4 regions of the Pseudogracilibacillus sp. ICA-222130 genome follow, and region 2 is predicted to be linked to each of the others. Evidence: riboswitches for the same ligand, from Rfam matches in the RefSeq annotation. Region 2 holds a riboswitch; each other region holds the start of a gene.
The links. A riboswitch is a leader RNA that binds a small molecule or an ion and turns the genes downstream of it on or off. The one in region 2 is predicted to bind S-adenosylmethionine.

Region 1: it holds a riboswitch for S-adenosylmethionine, as region 2 does, so the genes downstream of both, WKT09_RS03545 (O-acetylhomoserine aminocarboxypropyltransferase/cysteine synthase family protein) here and WKT09_RS10730 (DUF2292 domain-containing protein) in region 2, are expected to answer to the same signal.
Region 3: it holds a riboswitch for S-adenosylmethionine, as region 2 does, so the genes downstream of both, metK (methionine adenosyltransferase) here and WKT09_RS10730 (DUF2292 domain-containing protein) in region 2, are expected to answer to the same signal.
Region 4: it holds a riboswitch for S-adenosylmethionine, as region 2 does, so the genes downstream of both, WKT09_RS08625 (methionine ABC transporter ATP-binding protein) here and WKT09_RS10730 (DUF2292 domain-containing protein) in region 2, are expected to answer to the same signal.

The regions. Positions count from the first base shown of each region.
Region 1 covers NZ_JBBKBG010000004.1:29,162-35,018, forward strand. The annotation lists gene WKT09_RS03530 (ABC-F family ATP-binding cassette domain-containing protein) at 1-20, opposite strand, end outside; gene WKT09_RS03535 (YpmS family protein) at 94-723, opposite strand; gene WKT09_RS03540 (SGNH/GDSL hydrolase family protein) at 716-1,612, opposite strand; gene WKT09_RS03545 (O-acetylhomoserine aminocarboxypropyltransferase/cysteine synthase family protein) at 1,904-3,532, opposite strand; SAM riboswitch class I at 3,646-3,753, opposite strand; gene rarD (EamA family transporter RarD) at 3,805-4,713, opposite strand; gene megL (methionine gamma-lyase) at 4,872-5,857, shown strand, end outside.
Region 2 covers NZ_JBBKBG010000028.1:17,286-23,142, reverse strand. The annotation lists gene WKT09_RS10740 (hypothetical protein) at 28-516, shown strand; gene WKT09_RS10735 (NCS2 family permease) at 878-2,167, shown strand; SAM riboswitch class I at 2,255-2,357, shown strand; gene WKT09_RS10730 (DUF2292 domain-containing protein) at 2,467-2,643, shown strand; gene WKT09_RS10725 (PLP-dependent transferase) at 2,692-3,801, shown strand; gene WKT09_RS10720 (bifunctional homocysteine S-methyltransferase/methylenetetrahydrofolate reductase) at 3,818-5,662, shown strand; gene metE (5-methyltetrahydropteroyltriglutamate--homocysteine S-methyltransferase) at 5,712-5,857, shown strand, end outside.
Region 3 covers NZ_JBBKBG010000013.1:43,946-49,802, forward strand. The annotation lists gene pckA (phosphoenolpyruvate carboxykinase (ATP)) at 1-1,243, opposite strand, end outside; gene WKT09_RS07345 (hypothetical protein) at 1,658-1,954, shown strand; SAM riboswitch class I at 2,110-2,216, shown strand; gene metK (methionine adenosyltransferase) at 2,369-3,571, shown strand; gene asnB (asparagine synthase (glutamine-hydrolyzing)) at 3,821-5,632, shown strand; gene WKT09_RS07360 (C39 family peptidase) at 5,666-5,857, opposite strand, start outside.
Region 4 covers NZ_JBBKBG010000018.1:42,181-48,037, reverse strand. The annotation lists gene WKT09_RS08635 (MetQ/NlpA family ABC transporter substrate-binding protein) at 1-858, opposite strand, end outside; partial or broken gene WKT09_RS08640 (hypothetical protein) at 1-25, shown strand, start outside; gene WKT09_RS08630 (methionine ABC transporter permease) at 874-1,539, opposite strand; gene WKT09_RS08625 (methionine ABC transporter ATP-binding protein) at 1,529-2,560, opposite strand; SAM riboswitch class I at 2,643-2,752, opposite strand; gene WKT09_RS08620 (thioredoxin family protein) at 2,824-3,132, opposite strand; gene WKT09_RS08615 (toprim domain-containing protein) at 3,138-3,491, opposite strand; gene gcvH (glycine cleavage system protein GcvH) at 3,582-3,965, opposite strand; gene WKT09_RS08605 (arsenate reductase family protein) at 3,983-4,339, opposite strand; gene WKT09_RS08600 (nuclease-related domain-containing protein) at 5,217-5,708, opposite strand.

The sequences.
Region 1 (5,857 bases), on a different contig from region 2:
ACGTCGGTGACATTTAACATGTACATGTTCCTTCCTAAATTTATTATCTCAAGTAAGCGTAAGTGATTATCGTATATTCGTCAATAATTAGCTCTAATTATTCGATCCTTTTTTAGCGAGGCTATCAATTCCTAATGTCTTATAAGGGACATCAAATTTAAAGGCGATATTGTTCGTTTCCAAGTCAAATGCATGTACAGCGACATGGAAATTACTCTTTATATCCATTTCTGTTACTTGTACATAAATTTCTTCTTCTCGTGGATTAATAATTACCCATTCCGGTGTTGGTAAATATTGCTCGATATATTGCATAATTTTTTTGTTCGGTAATTTTAAATCGCCGACAGAGATGGATTTTTGTTTTAAGGATAAATCACCGTTCTCTTGAACAATTGGTTCAAAATTGACTACTAACGGAACGGTGGAGGAGAAAACGGGAATTTCCCCGAATAATTGTACTTCCTCATCAATATTAATATAAAATTGATGCTCTGTATCTGCTAATAGTTTATCTAAATACGCATTAACCAAATTATTAACATGATGTTTGGTCGATCGAACGATAAATTCCGAACTATCTTCTAATTTATAGGCAGTTCGTTCCTTTTCAATATCGACTTTAGGTACAGGAGAATAAAAATAAAGTGTTAATAGGAGGAGTACCCCAATATTAACCCCCGCTAATATATAAAATCGTTTTTTCCATATATTTTTATTCATGGTTTCGTTCCCCTTCATGGATGACAAATTGTAAAATACGTTCAGCCATCATTTCATATCCAGTATGATTCGGGTGGAAATGGTCTTCGGATAAATAAAAGTCATTTTCAGCTTCATCGAAAATATCGACCATCGGAATAAAGTATCCTTTTTCATAACGATTTGCTACGTCTGCTCCTATTGTATTCCAACTTTCTACAATATAGTCCAACTCTTCTATATCTGAAAAATATCGTTTAAACGGATTGTAAAAACCGATCAAGTAAATTTCTGTATCTTCATTTAATGCTTTTATGGTATCAAAAATGGTTTCGAGTCGTTGTTCATATTTAATTTGTTCACTCGTAAATGGATCTAATGATAAGTCGGCAAAATTGTCTTTAAATACTTGCATAATATCATTCGCTCCGATGGTAATAAGTACAATATGTGACTTTTCAATCGCCCTTTTTATTTCTTTTTCTTCTAGACGTTCGATTAATTGTCCACTTCGGTTGCCACGTTTACCGAAATTATCGAAATGGACGAGTTGTTTTTCTTCATTAATTGTTTCATCTAAAACACCGACATAACCACCATTTCCCGTTTCATCCCCTACACCTTCTGTTAAAGAATCACCAATAGCAACGACATTAATATCGCTTGTGAAAAAGAAGTTCGCAGCCCGTTTTAATTGATCTGAAATAAAGTCACGTACGGGGTCTTCTTTCATCATTGCTGTTTCTAAATCCTCATCTAATTCTTTATCGTCGCCTTCTATTTCACTCGTTATTTCATCTTCAATGATTTTATTTATAGGTTTTTGTTTTTTGGGCGTAGAGAAAAATGCTAACAAAATGATGCTTATAATAATGATGGACAATATAATTGTTCGTTTAATAAAAATCACACCTATATTTCAATATTATCTATATTATAGATGACATTCCTTGATTATATAAGTACTTTACCAAAATCGTTAAATAAATGTAAACGTATGAAAATAAAGGTATTCATTACATAAAAAGAGAGGAAGCCGATATAGGTTGAAATAACAAAATATTTTGGCCTTTTCTTTCATCATATGCTCTATGGCTTTATCATTTTTTGGGATAAAAAAAGTTCTGTTTATCTTAAAAAAGATAAACAGAACGGTTATTTTTAAATCAAGTTCAATGTCTAGTTTTTTATATTTTCATTATTATGCACGTTTGTTCCTAGCATTTTTCACTGTCGTTACTAGATCATTGTTGGTGATGACGATTGCCTGACCATTTGCCGTCACATCACCATTAGACCAGACGATGGTTGCACCTACATGATTTTCCACTGTTGGCTCGTCCGTATATAGGATATCTACAATGTCTTCTTCTACATCCTGTACATGAACAATACGATATCCTAATGGACGTAATTCATTTGCTTTATCTAGTAACGCATCTGATCCTTGAACGGCAATTGTTTTTGCACGTAACCCTTCAGAACGATCAAATGGCGAGTTCGTTACCCAATCGATCGCTATATGATTGGTCGTTTCCAGCACCGTTTCACCAGTTGCTTGTCCAATTGCACGATCTAATGTAGCTAAAATATCGTCAATCGCCTCAATACCGACAGAAAGACGAACAAGGTCTTCTGTTACACCACTTTTTGCAAGATCTGCTTCATTTAACTGTTGGTGTGTTGTGGAAGCTGGGTGGATGATTAATGATTTTGCATCTCCTACGTTTGCAACGTGAGACCATAATTCAATATGGTCGATCAATGTTTTACCAGCTTCTAGCCCACCTTTAATACCGAATGTAATGACAGATCCATATCCATATTCAAAATATTTATGTGCTAGTTCATGTGATGGATGATCGTCAAATCCAGGGAAGTTCACCCACGTTACACCAGGGTGGTCTTTCAGGAAGTTGGCGATTTTTATGGCGTTTTCGCTATGACGTTCTAAGCGAACATGTAATGTTTCTAATCCTTGTGTTAATAAAAACGCGTTATGTGGGCTTATAGCTGCTCCTGTGTCACGTAATAATTGCACACGAATACGAAGTGCAAATGCAACAGGCCCTAAGTCTGCAAAACGAACCCCACCATAACTTTCATCTGGCTCCGTAAATCCAGGGAATTTGTCACTATCCCAGTTGAAACGTCCGCCATCGACAATAATTCCACCGATCGATGTTCCGTGTCCACCAATCCATTTTGTCGCGGAATGTACGACAACATCTGCTCCCCACTTTAGTGGTTTCGCAAATTTTGGTGCAAAAGTATTATCAATAATTAATGGAATCCCATGTTCGTGTGCAATATTTGCGACTGCTTCCACATCAAACACATTTAAACTAGGATTCGTAATCGTTTCCCCAAAAATGGCTTTCGTTTTATCTGTAATCGCATTGCGAATTGCATCCAGATCTGTCCCATCAACGATTTTTACCGTAATACCGAAGCGTGGCAATGTATGAATGAATAAATTATATGTTCCACCATATAAATTACTATCTGCCACAATTTCATCGCCTGCACTAGCAACATTTAAAATTGCATATGTAATTGCTGCCATTCCGGAAGCAACTGCCACTGCCGCTGTTCCGTCTTCTAACTGAGCGACACGTTGTTCAAAGGCGTCTGTCGTAGGATTCATTAAGCGTGTATAAATATTACCGGGTTCTGTTAATGCAAATAAGTTGCGAGCATGGTCTGTATCGTTAAATACATAAGAAGTAGTTTGATAGATTGGTAATGCACGAGAGCCTGTTGTAGGATCTGGTTCTTGACCTGCATGAAGTAAGATAGTTTCATCTTTCTGATAACGAAATGTTGACATGTAAAACTCCTCCTTAAAATTTTGAACGTATTGTATTTTATTTGAGAAGGTGATGATATAAAAAAACCTCTTCTACATGATTGTAAGAAGAGGGATCATTATGTATTGTCCTCCTCTTATCTTCCAGAATATCATCTGTAGGATTTGGCACCGTTAAAAGCAATTGCTTTAAGGTTGCTGGACTTCTCAGGGCCTATTCCCTCCATCCGTCTTGATAAGAGATATGTCGATGAAATTAGTATCCATTATACCTGTAAATGAATCAAAGTCAATTAATTTGTGAATTTTCTAACTTTATGGACTCTTAATGTAGAAGACACAAATAAAATTAACGCAATCCAAATACATGTAAACGTCACGAAATGTGCGGATGTAAATGGTTCATCATAGAGGAATACGCCGAGTAAAAGCATAATTGTCGGTGCGATATACTGCAAAATTCCTGCTAATGACAAAGGAATGTATGTTACGGCATAGCCGAATAATAATAGTGGGACGGCTGTAGCAACTCCGGATATGAGTAATAGCCCTGTATCCGTCCATGATGTGCTTGCTGCAAATCCTAAATCCACTCCGACAAATGTGCATAAATAAATGAGTGCAATCGGAGTTAATAGTAATGTCTCCACGGTTAATGAATAGGCCGAATCTAGCTTAACGGCTTTTTTTAATAGCCCATATAAACCAAATGATAATGCTAATGCGATAGAAATCCAAGGAAATACCCCATAGGAGACTGTTAAATATATGACACCAAAACTCGCGAATAACAATGCAACTTTTTGCGCTGGGTATAATGCTTCTTTTAAAAATAGGACACCTAATACGATGCTTAATAAAGGATTCATATAATAGCCTAAACTTGCTTGAATGACGAAATCATTATGTACAGCCCAAATATAAATGAGCCAGTTTGCGCTAATGACAATAGATGCTAATGTAATGTAGAGCATTTTCTGTTTATCTTTCAATAATGTTGTACATAATGAGAAAAAAGAGCGTAATTTTCGTGTGAAAAGTAAATATCCAACCATAAATAGACAAGACCAAATGATGCGATTCGCTAAAATGACATCTGGTTCGTATATGTCTAATAGTTTCCAATAGATCGGGAAAAATCCCCATAAAATATATGTAATAATCCCTAACATAATGCCTGTTTTCATGTTTTTATTGTTCATTTACTGCCTCACTTCACTGATGTTTTCTACCATCATTTTACGCCTATGTTCTAGCTGTTGGCAATTGTTCCGACTTTTTCATCCATTCATGCATGGTGAAACAGAATTGTCAGAAAGTTTGTTATACTAGAGTTACATAAATAAGAGGAGGAACGAGCATGAAAAAAATTGAAACGATGTCCATTCATGATGGATATGATGCAAAACAATTGCTGGGTAGTGTTTCAGTGCCAATTTTTCAAACGTCTACATTTGAATTTCAGTCTGCTGAACATGGAGAGAAAAGCTTTAGTGGAGAAGCAGACGGGCATATTTATACACGAATTGGGAATCCGACTGTAGATGTATTAGAAAAAAGGATGGCGGTGTTAGAAGGCGGTGAGCGTGCCTTAGCATTCGGTTCGGGAATGGGTGCCATATCTGCTGTGCTCATTGCACTTACAAAAGCAAATGAGCATATTTTATGCTCGAATGGTTTATATGGTTGTACATTCGGTTTATTAAAAATGATGGAAGAGAAGTATGGAATGGATGTACAATTGACAGACTTTACATCTGAAGAAAAAATCCGCCATGCGATAAAGGAAAATACGGCGGTCATTTATATTGAAACGCCTGTCAATCCGACGATGCAATTAATCGATTTAAAAAAGATAAGTAAAATTGCAAAAGAATACGATATACCTGTCGTTGTGGATAATACATTTTCGACCCCTTATTTACAACGTCCTATAGAACTTGGTTGTGACATCGTAGTACATAGTGCGACAAAATATTTAAATGGACATGGAGATGTGATTGCGGGAATCGCCATTGGAACAGAAGAGAGGATGGATGAAATTGCAAGTACGACACGAAACAATATTGGTGCCGTGCTAGCACCATTTGATGCTTGGCTCCTATTAAGGGGACTGAAAACATTGCCATTACGAATGGACCGTCATTGTGACAACGCAAAAAAAATTGCTGCCAAACTTGAAACACATCCGAATGTAGAAGCGGTGTATTATCCAGGATTAGATGATCCGACAGTGTATAAGAAACAAATGCATCGTGGTGGGGGTGTGCTAGCATTTGACATTAAAGGGGATAAATATAACGCCCAGCAGTTTTTAAATGCATTAACATTTGTAAAAGTGGCAGT
Region 2 (5,857 bases):
GAACTAATAAAAAGGAGAGACCTACCTATGTCAAACAGTATAACCAATAAATTTTTATTTAATCATATTATGCGTGAAGAAATGAAAAACTTCTTCGAGGGCGAAAATCCTGACTTGAATAGTAGTATTCTTGACGGTACCTTCACTGCGGAAATCCGGTTTAATTCCGCAAGTTCACGAGGAAAACCCGTTGCACTTGCGGATATATTGTATAATTCCGCAAGTTCACGAGGAAAACCCGTTGCACTTGCGGATATATTGTATAATTCCGCAAGTTCACGAGGAAAACCCGTTGCACTTGCGGATATATTGCATAATTCCGCAAGTTCACGAGGAAATCGCGCCACACTTGCGGATATATTGTATAATTCCGCAAGTTCACGAGGAAATCGCGCTGCACTTGCGGATATAATGCTTAATTCCGCAAGTTCACGAGGAAAACTCGTTCCACTTGCGGATATCCGTCACAATTCCGCAAGTTCCCGAGCAAATTCCTCCCAACTTGCGGATATCTAGCATCCCCCCTCAAGCCCCCGTCCCCGAAAAGACCTCGCTCCGCTTCAACCAGCAACCAAAAAACTTACATAACATTCAAATTTCGATAATTTTCTCTCTTATGTTTTAAAGGATAATTGGGAAAAGTAAAACTATGACAAAATATTGGAAAATGCGACAAAATCATTGAAGTTTACGGTGACATTTATTATGATGTTCTACGTGTGTGAAAAAGAACGTACAAAGGTTTGACCGACATTAATGAATCTACAAAAGATAAGACGATTTTTCGATGAAAACGACATAACCGTATCAAATGAAAAACCATCTTACAACATATGGGCATGCCTCTGTAAATTTAAAGACACAAAGGGAGTTTATCATGGAAAACTTTTTTAAAATGAAAGAGTTAGGCACGAATGTTCGAACAGAGATTTTAGCAGGAATGACAACGTTTTTAACGATGTCATATATTATTGTAGTAAACCCTGCTATATTATCTGCAGCGGGTGTGCCGTTTGATCAAGTGTTTATTGCAACAATCGTGTCCGCGGTAGTAGGAACACTCATTATGGCTTTATTCGGAAATTATCCGATTGCTATTGCGCCTGGAATGGGGATGAACGCTTATTTTGTAAGTGTTGTAGCGACACAAGGCGTTTCCTATCAAGCAGTTTTTGGTGCAGTTTTTGTATCGGGGATTATCTTTTTATTATTAACATTTACAAAGTTTCGCCAAATATTAATTGAATCGATTCCAGATTCATTGAAATATGGTATAACAGCAGGAATTGGCTTATTTATCGCATTTTTAGGATTGAAAATGGCAGGACTTGTTGTTCCAAATGAGGAAACATTAGTGTCATTTGGAGACTTGTCGATTCCAGAGACACAATTAGCGGTTTTTGGTATTGTGATCACTTTAATTTTAGTTGCTAGAAATGTAAAAGGTGCTTTATTTATCGGGATGGCGATCACAGCAATTACGGGATATATTTTTAACTTATTAACGATTGATGGCTTTATATCTGCACCACCAGCTCCAATCTTTTTTGATTTAGATATCGGTGGTGTTGTTCAACATGGATTGTACGGAGTAATTTTTGCATTTTTACTTGTCACTATTTTTGATACGACAGGAACGATGATTGGAGTAGCGGAACAAGCAGGTTTAATGAAAAATGGTAAGTTTCCGCGTGCACGTGCGGCGTTAACTGCTGATGCGATCGCAACAACTGTTGGTTCGACATTAGGTTCTACACCATCATCCGCTTATGTTGAGTCATCTTCAGGTGTAGCAGTTGGGGGAAGAACAGGTTTTACGACATTGGTTGTCGCTTTACTATTTTTAGTTTCACTTTTATTTTCCCCATTAGTTGCTGCGATTTCGTCTTTATCAGCAGTAACAGCACCAGCACTTATTATCGTTGGAAGTTATATGTTATTTGGACTTTCAAAGATTAAGTGGAATGAATTTAATGAAGCATTTCCGACATTTATTGTCGTTTTAATGATGCCTCTAACATCGAGTATCGCAACAGGAATTGCAGTAGGGTTTATCACTTATCCTTTATTAAAATTAGTAACTGGTAAAGGGAAAGAAGTGCACCCAATGCTCTATATATTCGGGGTTATCTTTATTATTCAAATGATCTTTTTCCCAGCTCATTAAAAAAGTTTCACGAAATTATTTGACAGTTCTAATAAATCTGTGTATAGTATTATTCAACATCAAAAATTAAATAAAAAGTTTTACATTTTCTTATCCAGAGAGGTGGAGGGACTGGCCCTACGAAGCCTCGGCAACAGACTTGACTAGTACTGTGCCAATTCCAGCAAGCTTTTAGTTTGAAAGATAAGAAGAGTCGAGACAGTATATGTATATTCGAACCTCTTCTTAATCAGGAAGAGGTTTTTTAATTGGAAAAATTCTTCGTCTTCATGAAAAAATGGTTAAAGGTGTGAGGAGAAATGAGTCGTTTACAGGAAGCACATATTAAGTTTCTCGAGAGACATTTAGCGGATTTAGAAAATGGAACAATCACATTAACAGTTCATGATGGATATGTCGCTAGAATTGAAAAACAAGAAAACACATTATTTGATGAACAAGAGAAGTTATCAGAAAAAGAAATTATTTCTATATAAATTTTATTCAGAAAAATCATATTATTTAATTATTTTAGGGGGAATAAAATGACAGACCGATGTAGACAAGAAACTTTTTTAGTGCAAATTGGAAATAATCGTGATGAGCATTTTCGAGCAGTAAGTACACCGATTTATTTTTCAACAGCATTTCGCCACGAGGAAATCGGACTGCAAGATGGATATGATTATATCCGTACAGGGAATCCAACCCGAACAGTACTAGAAGAAGCTGTAGCAGAATTAGAAAAAGGGGATAAAGCATTTGCGACATCATCTGGAATGTCGGCAGTACAACTCGTATTTTCTTTATTTGAAAAGGGTGATCATATTATTTCTTCTAGAGATATTTATGGTGGCAACTTCCGACTTTTCGAGATTTTTGAGAAAAAATATGGCTTTGAATTCTCTTATTGGGACGGAAAAGATTACGAGGAATTAGAAACATTAAAACGAGAAAATACGAAGGCAATATTTATTGAAACACCAACAAATCCTTTAATGCAAACAGTTAAATTATCGAAAATATCCGAGTTTTCACATAAGAATGATCTTCTACATATCGTCGATAATACTTTGTATACACCGTATATACAACGACCGATTGAAGAGGGAGCAGACATTGTCATCCATAGTGCAACAAAGTATTTGGCTGGACATAATGATGTGTTGGCAGGACTTGTTATTGCAAAAGGGGAGGAAGTTTGTGAAGAGCTTAGCTTTTTACATAATTCCATTGGAGCAGTATTAGCTCCATACGATTGTTGGAGCCTGATTCGTGGAATGAAAACTTTAGCATTAAGAATGAGGCAACATGAACGAAATGCAAAACATGTTATCGACTTTTTACAAGACCATCCACTCGTCACAAATGTGTATTATCCAGGAAGGGGCGGTATGTTAAGTTTTGAAATTATAAATGAAAATCTTGTGGAACCATTTTTAAAAGCATTACAAGTTTTCACGTTTGCGGAGAGTCTTGGAGGCGTAGAAAGTTTCCTTACATACCCGGTTACGCAAACACATATGGATATACCGGAAGAAGTAAGGTTAAGCTATGGTTTATCAAATCGACTACTTCGTGCTTCAGTCGGTGTAGAACATGAAGAAGATTTAGTAAATGATTTAGCACGTGCATTTGAGCAAATTCGTACATGAGAGGTGAAGTGATCCGATGAGTTTGTTAAAAGATTTAGAGAAAAAAGTGTTAATTGCAGATGGAGCAATGGGGACGATTTTATATGCGAATGGTGTTGGACGTTGTTTTGAGGAATTGAATTTAACACATCCAGATCAAATCCAAAATGTTCATGAAACATATATCGTAGCAGGGGCCGAAGTGATTCAAACGAACACATATGGAGCCAATTATATTAAGCTGGCAAGATATGGCCTGGAAGAACAAGTGAAAAAAATTAATGAGCAAGCAGTCCAAATTGCGAAACGTGCGAGTAATGGTCGGGCACATATTCTCGGAAATATTGGCGGAATATATGGTGGCCAAACATTAAATGAAAGCGAAGAAGAGATCAAAAGAAGCTTCAGAGAACAGTTATATTGCTTACTACTTGAAGGAGTTGATGGATTAATATTAGAAACGTATTATAGCTTGGACGAATTACGAACGGTTTTACAAATTGCACGAGAGGAGACGGATTTGCCAATCATTACCAACGTCTCCATGCATGAACCGGGAGTATTAGAAGATGGAACAGCTTTACAAGATGCTTTGAAACAGTTAGAAGGGCTTGGCGCCAATGTTGTAGGGATTAACTGCCGACTAGGTCCATCACAAATGGTAACCTCACTTGAAACTGTGCCATTACTGGATCATGCATATTTAGCAGCATATCCGAATGCTAGTTTACCAGCATATCGAGATGGTATTTTATTTTACGAAAACGAACCAGATTACTTCAAAACGTGTGCCACACAGTTACGTGATCAAGGAGTTCGCTTAATTGGTGGATGTTGTGGAACGACACCAGAACATGTAAGAGCTTTGGCAGAAGGTGTTAAAGGTTTAACACCAATCACGGAAAAAGAAGTTCGAAAAGTCGAACAAATTGAAGTTTTACGTGAAAGAAAGCGGACAGAAAAAACGATTCCTGAATTAGCAAAGGAAAGACCAACGATTATCGTTGAGTTGGATGCACCGAAACATTTAGATGTAGAAGGATATTTTGAAGGCGCGAAGGCATTACATGAAGCTGGTGCAGATGCCATTACATTAGCAGACAATTCATTAGCATCTCCGCGAATTAGTAATTTAGCGATGGCCGTAAAGTTAAAAGAGCAAGGAATTCGACCGCTCGTACATTTAACATGTCGTGACCGTAATTTAATTGGGTTACAATCCCATTTATTAGGGCTTCACACATTAGGAATTACAGAAATGCTTGCAATTACAGGTGATCCGACGAAGATAGGTGATTTTCCTGGAGCTACTTCGGTGTTCGACGTAAATTCTTTTAAACTGATTGAATTAATCAAAAAAGGAAACAACGGTATTTCTTTCTCAGGGAACTCTTTACGTGAAAAAACGGCATTTAGTGTTGCAGCAGCCTTTAACCCAAACGTTGCTAATGTTGAGAAAGCTGTACAACGAATGGAACGAAAAATTGCAAGTGGTGCCGATTATATTTTAACGCAACCAGTATATGACGTCGAAAAGATTACGGAATTAAAAGAAGCAACGAAGCATATCGATACCCCAATCTTTGTAGGGATTATGCCTCTTACTTCCACAAAAAATGCAGAATTTTTGCATAATGAAGTACCAGGGATCAAATTGACGGACGATGTTCGTGAACGAATGAAGTCTGTCGCAGATGATCGTGCTCGTTCGACAGCAGAGAGTGTTGCTATTTCCAAAGAGTTAGTGGATGAAGTATTAAAACATTTTAACGGAGTGTATTTAATTACACCATTTATGCGTTATGACATTACAGTTGAGTTAGTTCAATATATACGTGAAAAAACAGGTGTAAAACAAAATATAGCAGTAGTAGATTCATAGGCAACTATATTAAATATAAATAGGATAAAATTAATTGGAGGAAAAAAATATGTCAAACATTAAAAGTTCAAACTTAGGATACCCAAGAATTGGAGAAAACAGAGAATGGAAAAGAGCACTGGAAAGGTACTGGAATGGAGAGAGTACGCAAGAAGAATTAATAGCGAAAACAGATGATATTCGCTTAAATAATTT
Region 3 (5,857 bases), on a different contig from region 2:
CGATTTTTTCTCCAAGCATTTCTGCATATTGATCTGGAGAAAGTGGTAAGAATGGTGATCCAAAGCAAGCTGAGAAAGTTGCTTCTGGTTCTGTAATTCCACGCTCTGTTCCAGCTAATTTAGACGTATATCCACTTAAAAAGTGATACATTGCTTGTTCTTTCGTTAACTTACTGATTGGAGGTAATGTTCCTGACGCATCAGCAGTTAAGAAAATAATTGTATTTGGATGACCTGCAACACTTGGAACGATAATGTTGTCAATGTTCTCTATCGGGTATGCAGCTCTTGTGTTTTCTGTTAATGAAACGTCTGAGTAATCTGGTTCACGAGTTTGATCATCGAGTACGACGTTTTCTAATACAGAACCGAAACGAATAGCATCAAAAATTTGTGGTTCTTTTTCACGTGTTAAATCAACACATTTTGCGTAACAACCACCTTCAATGTTGAATACACCGTTTGGACTCCATCCATGTTCATCATCACCGATTAATTTACGGTAAGGGTCAGCTGATAATGTTGTTTTTCCTGTTCCTGATAAACCGAAGAATAAAGCAACATCCCCTTCCTCCCCAACGTTTGCAGAACAGTGCATAGATAACACATTTTGTTGTGGTAATAAGTAGTTCATCACAGAGAAAATAGATTTTTTAATTTCCCCAGCATATTCCGTTCCACCGATTAATACGACACGCTCTTTGAATGAAATAACGATAAATGTTTCAGAATTCGTCCCATCTTCTTGAGGGTCTGCTTCTAATGTCGGTGCAGAGAGAACTGTAAAGCCAGCCTCATGTGCTGCTAACTCATCTTTCGTCGGTGTAATGAATAACTGACGTGCAAAAAGGTTATGCCATGCATATTCGTTTACTACTTCCACTGGTAAACGATATTTTTCGTCTGCTCCAGCGAATCCTTTAAAAGAGAAAACTTCATCTTTATTTTTTAAGTGATTTACAACTTTATCGAATAATTTTTGGAATGATGCCTCATCGATTGGTTTGTTTACTTCTCCCCAATCTACTAAGTTATCAGAAACGTCATCACGAACGATGAAACGGTCTTTTGGTGAACGGCCAGTGTATTTTCCAGTAGTTGCTTGAACTGATCCAGTTGCAGTTAATACACCTTCATTACGTGATAAAATCTTTTCTACCAATCCTGGTACAGATAAATTGTTATGAACATTGTCATTTTGTAAAATTTCTTGTGATACAGTTGACCTAGCTGTCGTATTCATTGAATTAATCCATCCTTTTTTCTCGTGTACTTTAAAATCTGAATATAGTATAACACATTAAACGAATTAGTCCATACTAATGTAATAAAACAAATAGAAAATGTTAATTTATTATAATGAAACAAAAGCTAAAACGTCTAAAAACGTTGGTGCAATAACGTTTTTTAAATGTATTACAATTTTGTGAAAAAAATCACAAAAGCTTTGTCTCACTACAGTAAATCTATTTTAACATAATCATATCAATACTTGAACTACCATTTTAGCGTTGGATAATGGGCGAAAAAAACAAAATAATAGGGAAAAAATGGAAATGTTTCATACTATACGTGTTCGGGTAAAAGATATTAAGTTTCGTTGCTGAAGATGCATAGGAAAAAAGTAAGATACATAAAAGAAGGGGTGGGGTTCATATTGGGGAAAAGTAATAAAACGGCTCGAGTTTTTGTTGGACTAGGAGTGGCAATTATGATAGTAAGTGTTTTAATTGGTACTGCGATTGCACCAACGGAAATAAGGATAGGGGCTATAGATCGAACAGAATTTTCTTGGGGAGTTTTTTTCACTACCGCGTTCAGTGGATTTATATCAGGGATGTTTTTTATTGGGATGGCTGAAATCATTGAGTTATTAGATGGATTGAACTGGTATGGATCCAAAGTGTCCTCTGACTTGAGAAAACTTTTGAACGAAAAAAATCGGAATTCGTAATTTTTTCAGAAGTTCGGGTTATCGCATGCATATAGAAGGTTGTATTTCTTCTTTAATCGATTGACATTTCACTTATTATCATATAGACTAGCCATTATAGTATACATATAGAGGTGTTTTTCAGGAAATATTTCATATGTAATAAACAACGGACTCTCTTATTAGGAGTTGGTGGAGGGACAGACCCTGTGAAGCCCAGCAACCTCACAAGTATGTGAAAAGGTGCTAACCTGATGCAAGGATTTTCCTTGAACAATAAGAGTGAAAGGCAGAAACAATATCCTTTCCTCATTTTATATAGGAAAGGATTTTTTCATGAATTCCATTATTTATGAAAAATGAACGAGTCATCTCGTTCCCTATGATCTCTATCGAGTAGAGCTCCGTGTAATATTTATAGGAGGCTTAATTATAATGACAAAGAATCGCCGTTTATTCACATCAGAATCAGTAACGGAAGGACATCCGGATAAAATGAGTGACCAAATCTCGGATGCAATTTTAGATGAAATTTTAAAAGGGGACCCGTATGCACGTGTTGCATGTGAAACGACTGTTACAACAGGACTCGTGTTAGTTTCCGGTGAAATTACGACGAATGTATATGTTGATATCCCTTCCATCGTTCGTAAAACAGTAAAAGAAATTGGATACACGGATTCACGTTACGGATTTGATGCAGAAACATGTGCCGTATTAACGGCTATCGATGAGCAGTCACCTGATATTGCAGGTGGAGTAGATGTTGCATTAGAAACACGGGAAGGAGAGGCAGATGAATCGGAAATTGGTGCGGGAGACCAAGGGTTAATGTTTGGGTATGCATGTGATGAAACAGAAGATCTAATGCCATTACCGATTTATTTAGCGCACCGTATTGCAAAACGATTAACAGATGTTCGTAAAGACCATACATTACCGTATTTACTGCCTGACGGTAAAACACAAGTAACGGTAGAATATGATGAACATGATAAACCTGTTCGGGTAGATGCAATCGTTGTGTCTACTCAACATACGGAAGATGTTACATTAGAACAAATTAAAAAAGATATACAGGAATATATTATTAAACCAATTGTTCCGAGTTTCTTATTAGATGAAAACACGAAATATTATATTAACCCATCTGGTCGTTTCGTGATCGGTGGACCACAAGGAGATGCGGGATTAACAGGCCGTAAAATTATCGTCGATACGTACGGTGGATATGCTCGTCATGGTGGGGGAGCATTTTCTGGTAAAGATGCGACAAAAGTGGACCGATCTGCAGCATATGCCGCACGTTATGTCGCGAAAAATATCGTGGCAGCACATTTAGCGGAAAAATGTGAAGTTCAATTAGCGTATGCTATTGGAGTGGCACAACCTGTATCGATTGCGATTGATACATTTGGAACTGGAAAAGTGTCAGAAGAAATTTTAGTCGAAGTGGTACGTGAAAACTTCAACTTAAGCCCACGTGGCATTATTCAGATGTTAGATTTACGTCGTCCGATTTATCGTGACACTGCAGCATATGGACATTTCGGCCGTCGTGATGTTACACTTCCTTGGGAAAATTTAGATAAAGCGGAAGCATTAAGACAATCGGTTGTCGCAATTGCGAATAAATAAAAGGAAAAAATGGATGATATACATGTCATCCATTTTTTGTTTATATGGACAACAGCTGTATAATAGGAAGAGAAAGTAGGGTGAAAAGTTCCTGTGATATGGATGAAAACCTATTCATAAATAAGATGAAACAATCTAGTGAACAATTGCAAAATATTGATGTTTACGACGGATGTAATGCTTGTCGTAACAGAAAAAAATATGGTATTATTTTTTAGAAAATAGATTTCATAAAGGTAGGTTACAAACATGGGCCATTTTATTGGAAGTTTACATCATGGAACGACTTCATCTATCATCGATGTAAACAATGTCGAGCAACATGAACAAACATATGAACATGGAAATTTTTCTTTTTTATATGAAGCAAGTGAATTAGATCAAGTATTTGAAAATGAACAATATTATGTACATTATTTTGGTGAATGCTATAACAAGGAAACATTAGCGGAAAAAGCGGGGATTTCATCCACGAATATTGCAGAAATTATTGCAGTGTTATTTCCACAAGGACAAAAGGAATTATTCGCGCAAATTAGCGGGAAATTTATTATTACCATTTTAGATAAACATAGTGAAACATTATATGGAGCGAGAGATCATTTTGGTGTGAAGCCACTTTTTTATGTAGAAAGGGATGGAGCGTTCACCTTTTCTTCTTCAAAAACGGAAATTACGAACCGTTATCATATAGATAAAATGAATGAAACAGCGTTACAACATTATTTTAGTTTCCAATATGTACCTGAACCATATACATTGCATGACGATGTCGTTATTATGGACCCGGCAACTTATTTTGTGAAAGAAAAAGCAGGGGAAGTGACATTCCATAAATATTGGAAGCCATCCTTTGACCCTATCCAAACAGAGAAGTCTGTATGGATCAATAAAATTCGTGAAGTCATGTATGAAAACATTGAAAAACGGATGGATGGTATTGCAGATATTGGGGCCTTTTTATCTGGAGGAATTGATTCGACCTTAGTCGTGTCGATGGCGAAAGAGATGAACCCAAATATAAAAACATTCTCTGTCGGTTTTGAGCGAGAAGGATTCTCTGAAGTGGACGTTGCTAAGGAGACAGCAGATAAAGTAGGCGTTGAAAATATCGCGAAATTTATTACGGCAGATGAATATGTAAACCAAATTCCGGAAATAATGTGGAATTTAGAAGAGCCATTAGCAGACCCATCTTGTATTCCGCTATATTTCGTTTCTAAAGAAGCGAGCAGTTATGTGAATTTTGCATTATCTGGCGAAGGTTCGGATGAGTTATTCGGCGGGTATAATATTTATCGTGAACCAGATTCTTTACGGATGTTTAACTATATTCCTGGATTATTCAAAACATTAATTCGAAAAGTTGCGATGACTTTACCGGAGAATATGAGTGGGAAAAGTTTCTTATTAAGAGGGACAACCCCATTAAGAGAACGTTATATCGGTAATGCGAAAATGTTTGAGGAAAAAGAAAAAGAAGCCTTTTTAAAAACATTTAACCGCACGATTTCCTATGAAGATATTACGGGACCATATTATGATATTATAAGCCATGAACCACTCGTCGCTCAAATGCAATATATCGATATTCATACGTGGATGCGTGGGGATATTTTATTAAAAGCAGGTAAAATGTCGAAAGCAAATGGAATTGAAATTAGAATGCCGTTTGTCGATAAAGATGTGTTTGAATTAGCGAGCAAAATTCCAATCGATTTAAAAATTGCGAACAACACGACGAAATCGATTTTACGTGAAGCATCACGTGGAATTATTCCAGATCACGTATTAGATCGGAAAAAATTAGGATTCCCTGTACCGATGAGACATTGGCTGAAAAAAGAATTAAACGGTTGGGCGAAACGTACGATTGATGAAGCGGAAGTAGATGCATACGTCCATAAACAATTTGTCCGTGATTTATTAGAGGCACATTGTGCAGGAAAAGCGGATTATAGCCGAAAAATTTGGACCTTCTTAATGTTCATGGTATGGCATCAAGTGTTTATGGAAGGAAAATATGATTTTGCGCAAGGGCAATCAACGTTAAGAGGATAACCTCATTACATGAAAGAACAAAAAAACAGTCTATTACTCATACATCGTAATAGACTGTTTTCCCATTTGTTCCCAAGCAGCAATGAAATCTTTTATTGGTGCACTACTTCGGTAATTTAATGGGTCATTGAAATATACTTTTTCTTCGTCATATCCAGTTATTAAGACAGCGTGTTGTCGGTACGTAATGTCGATTGGTCCATCTTCTGTTTGCCATGTTTCAAA
Region 4 (5,857 bases), on a different contig from region 2:
TACTGGTACTACCGCACCGTCGTAGTTCTCAACCATGAAGTCTTGAATTTCTTCAGAACGTAACACTTCTAATAACTTGTTTAATGCTTCGTCTTCTTCGTTACCTTCTTGAACCGCTAATACGTTCACGTAAGGAGAGTCGTCCCCTTCACGGAAAATAGAGTCGTTCACTGGATCAAGTCCTGCACCGATAGCATAGTTCGTGTTGATGACCACTAATACATCTTCTTCAGACTCATAAATCTCTGGTAAAAATGCTGGCTCATAGTCAGGAGAGAATGTTAAATTTTTCGGGTTGTCTTCGATATCATCTAACTCAGCCTTACCCTCTTCCACTCCGTCTTTTATTGTAATTAAATCGTTTGCTTCGAATAACTGTAACACACGTCCATGGTCAGCTACAGAGTTACTTAATACAACTTCTGTGCCATCTTTAATATTATCGATTGAATCAATAGTTTTTGAGTATGCTGCGATTGGTTCAATATGAATTCCACCGATATGTGTTAACTCGTATCCTGTATCTTCAATTGTTTGTTCTAAATAAGGAATATGTTGGAAATAGTTTGCATCTAAATCGCCACTTGCTAAGTCATCATTTGGTAAAACGTAATCCTCATATGGTTCAATTTCTAAAGTAATACCTTCTTCCGCTAAAATTGGTGCCGCTTCTTCTAAAATCTCTGCATGTGGCACACTAGAAGCTCCAACTTTAATTGTCACTTCTTCAGCGTTTCCATCATTATTACCTGCGTCGTTGTTGCCTGCGTTGTTTGCTGAGTTGTTGTTATTTCCTCCACCACATGCTGCTAAAACTAAAATTGAAATTAATGCAAATAAAGCTAAAACCTTTTTCATGAAACATTCTCCCCTTTACCTTTTATCAATTTTTTTAGATATAAAATCTCCAATGAATTGGAAAATAAAAACGACAATTACAATAATGATAGAACAGACGAGGACAATTTCAAAAATTCTTCGTTGGAATCCTGCATAATATGCATAACTCCCTAGTCCACCTGCTCCGATCGCTCCAGCCATTGCTGTATAACCAATTAACGCAATCGCTGTGACGGTAATTCCTGAAATAAGTGCTGGCATCGATTCTGGGATTAATACTTTAAAAATGATACGTCTCGTCGTGGATCCCATCGCTTTTGCTGCCTCAATTACACCTTTATTTACTTCCTTCAATGCAATTTCCACTAAACGGCCGTAAAACGGTGCCGCTCCTAAAATTAAAGCTGGAAGTGCTGCATTCGGTCCCCGAATCGTTCCAATTAAAAATCTCGTTAATGGGAACAATAATAAAATTAAAATGATAAATGGGATAGCACGAAAGACGTTAACAAATGTCGCAATGATAAAATTTAATATTTTATTTTCCCATAGACCATCTTTATCTGTTAAATAAAGTAATAAGCCAAGCAATAATCCTAAAATAAACGTTCCAATAAGTGCGATGATGGTCATGTAAAACGTTTCATATGTAGCTTCAAGCAATTGGTTCGTATCAAGTTTTGAAAAATCAAGTGTCATCGCGAATTACCTCCACTGTTACCGAGGAAGCTTGAACAAAAGCCTCAACTTTCTCTATTTCTGTTTTGTCTCCAATTAATTGAATAGCAAGAGAACCAAGCGTACCGTAAGTCGTTTTCGTAATTTTACCATGTAAAATATTCACTTGAGTATCGTAGTTTTTCGCAATTTCACTAATTAGAGCATCATTGGTTGCTGTCCCTTGGAATCGTAAACGAAGAACTTTTCCTTTTCGTTCTACTTCCTCTAGCACTTCATCCAATGTATCATCTTCACGGCCTTCTTCCACGACCTCTCCAATGAATCGTTGTGTCACATCATGTTGTGGATTCGTAAAAACATCATACACATTTCCTTGTTCCACAATTTTCCCCTGTTCCATCACTGCAACACGATGACAAATTTTTCGGATGACGTTCATTTCATGTGTAATTAAAATGATCGTCAAACCAAGTTTCTCATTAATATCTACGAGTAAATTTAAAATAGAGTTTGTCGTTTCCGGGTCTAATGCAGATGTCGCTTCATCACATAATAACACTTTCGGGTTATTCGCGAGTGCTCTTGCGATTCCGACACGTTGTTTTTGTCCCCCACTAAGTTGGGACGGATACGCTTTTTCTCTACCTTCTAATCCAACTAATTGAATGAGTTCCTTTACTCTTTTTTCTCTTTCTGCTTTTGGCACACCAGCGATTTCGAGAGGGAAGGCAATATTATCTTCCGTCGTTCGTGACCATAATAAATTAAAGTGTTGGAAAATCATTCCGATATCTTGTCTCGCTGTACGAAGATTTTTCGTATTTAATTCAGTCATGCTCTCGCCGTCAATGGTTATGGTTCCTGCTGTCGGTTCTTCCAGGCGATTTAATAACCGAACGAACGTACTTTTTCCAGCCCCACTATATCCAATCACTCCAAATATTTCACCAGTTTCGATATCCAATGTGATGTCATCGACTGCCTTGATTGGGCGATTGTCAATCGTGAATGTTTTCCTTAAATTTTTGATCGAAATCAAAATGCGTACCCTCCTTTTCCTTTTATTCCAATAAAAAAATCCCTTTGCTCTAGAGAACAAAAAGATTATATATCTTCACGTTCTCTCATTTTTCAAAGCGGTGTGCTTCGCAGGATTTAGCACCTTTCAATCTTTACATTGAAGGTTGCCGCAACTTCACAGGGCCAGTCCCTCCATTGCTCTTCATAAGAGTTTATCATATTCAATTGGTTATTATATTGAATCTTACCAGTCCTTGTTGCCTTTGTCAACGATAATGCACATTACCTAGCAAATAACTCGGGTTTGTACTCAAACACATAATGATAGATGTGTGCAACCGAATGAAATGTATAAATTTTTTCCTTTATTTCTCCATCTTTCACAATGAGTAAACACGGTACACTTTCGATTTTATTTTCTTGCATGAATTCCGGAAATAGGGATCCATTCATTTCTAGAAAAATTTCCTCCTTATGTGTCATTTCAATTTTCTGTAAAAAACTTCTTGCGACATGACACGTCCCACAAAATGGGGTATGAATAAAAAGGAAACCATCATCCGGTAATGGTAATTGTTTGATCTCTTGCATATTTCTCACCAATCTTTTAAAAAATATATCGGATTAATTCGAATATGAAATTTGACGAGTTCTGTTGCGAGAATATTGTATGGGGTTGCCTCCACTTCCATATATTCTTCTGGAATATACATATTTTCTGCATGTGGCAACTCTTCATTCAACTTTTTTCTAAGTTGTTTTCCTGGACGGTCCTCATCGACGAAAATATAGACAAGATGGTGATCCAAATCATACGTTTCCAGCATTTCATCAAATTTTTCAATACTAAATGTTCCGAATGTACATAAAATTTGTACGTCATCACGGCCATCGATAATTGTTTCGAGCCGCTTTTTATCTTGTTTTCCTTCAACAATCACTATTTTCATTTTATCATTGCATCCTTTTCATTGCACCTTTTTAAAACAAAAAGCTATTCACGATGAGTTTTGTCTGCTCATCGTTGAATAGCTTTTCCATTATTCTGCTGAGATTAATGCCTCGTATTTGTCTGCTGAAAGTAACTCGTCTAACTGCTCATCCTTTGTCGGCTCGATGACGATGAACCATCCTTGGTCATAAGGAGACTCATTTACTGTTTCAGGGCTATCTTGTAGTGCTCCATTAATTTCCACTACACGTCCACTTACTGGTGCATATAATTCGGATACTGTTTTGACAGATTCTACGCTTCCAAATGGTTCGTTCATTTCAATTTCCGCACCAATTTCAGGAAGTTCTGCAAATACGATGTCCCCTAATTCTTCTAAAGCGAATTGAGTAAGTCCGACTCGAATATCGCTTCCTTCTTCTCGTGCCCACGTATGTTCTTTTGAATATAATAACTCTGTTGGTAATGACATATTTTTCTCCTCCTACGTTACTTCCATGTATTTTCGTATGTTTCTTCTTTAAAGCCAACTGTCACGCTCGTGCCGTCTGTCAGGATTGGCCGTTTAATAAGCATGCCATTTGACGCTAAATATGTAACCATGTCATCGAGTGTGGCATCTTTTATTTTTTCTTTCATATTTTGTTCGCGATACACTTTCCCACTCGTATTAAAAAATTTCTTCGGTTCTAGTCCACTTTTTTCAATAAGCGATTTTATCGTCGCTTCTGAAGGTGTTTCTTCGACTAAATGAACTAATTCATACGTTTTCCCGTGATCATCTAGCCATTTTTTTGCCTTCTTACATGTACTACAATTCGGGTACCAATATAATGTTAGTGACATCGTAAACCTCCGTATAAAAAATTTACTAATCTGATTATAGCAAATAATCCCCCGCGCTACAAAGGGATAAATTTTTTCATGAAAACTGGTGGGTGTGTGTAATAATTCCGCAAGTGTAGGGCGATTTCAGTGGGAACTTGCGGATATATGCAGTAATTACGCAAGTGCAAGGCGGTTTTCATGATAACTTGCGGATGTGTGTAATAATTCCGCAAGTGCTCGGCGGTTTTCATGATAACTTGCGGATATATGCAGTAATTACGCAAGTGCAAGCCCGTTTCAGCGATAACTTGCGGATATAACCAATAATTACGCAAGTGCAAGGCGGTTTTCACGATAACTTGCGGATATAATCAATAATTACGCAAGTGCAAAGCCGTTTCCTCAATAACTTGCGGATATACATCACAGCCCCGTCGCAAGTTCACCAACAATTCCCCGCGCTATTAAATGTACTTCAAGTAATAAATCGATAGCTAGCATTCTTCCGACTATTTTCCTTCTTAAAGTACAATTGCAAAATAGATTGTATGGTTCGTATGGACACCATTCCTCCTATCCATTCGTAGATTCGCTCGGTTGTGATGGGGGCCTCTGGAAAAAGGGTGACGTATTCCACAATACTACGGACAACAGCAGATGCAAGCGACTCCCTATACGTGCACCGTGCACAACACATATGCCGATATTCCCGAGCCATCCAACCACGACAACGTACACAAGTAATGCCTTTTCGCAAAGTCTCCCACTCAAATGAAGGGGTGCGAACAAATCGATTTTCTGTTACATGTAAAGTACGTAATTTTTCAGCTAATGCGATGTGGGTAGCATTCAAGGTTGCACGCTCATTATTTAAATGCGAAAAAAAACCTTGCAATTATGTCGGCAAAACAATTTTATCATTTGGCTTCATGTACAATGTGAAACGATCATTCACAAAGGCGACATAAGGTAGAACAGGTAGATGAATATTTAGAGATAAAAGTATTTCCTTTAACAAAATTTCTGTGCGATTCAATTGATGTAACGGGTTTGCTATCACTTTATTCGTCCGAAGTGATGTAAACTGATCATCAAAATATGCATATTCATTTTCAAAGTTTTTAACTTCTACTAAAAGTAGTTTCGTTGCAAAAATTAACAAGCAATCAATTTGCGATAGTCGACCACTTTTGTCAAAGAGTAAGCTATACAAAGCGATATAATCAACTTGTAATTTTTCCACAACTAATTGTTCAAAACGACATTCCCCTCGATAACCTTGGAGTTCCTTGTAAAATTGTTGCTCATCCTCCTTCGAAAAAACGATACGATTTTGCAGTAATTCATATACGTATAATAGTGATGATTTTTGTACGGATTCGTTCATATTCTCCCTCCACTAAAACCCTTTCTTCTTACAATAACTAGTTATACAAATATTGCAAAAAGACAAAACTGCTATTTTGGACGAAAAACAGGGACGAAAATGCAAAAATCATCTAGGGGTTTCACCATTTTCACCACGAATACTTGCGA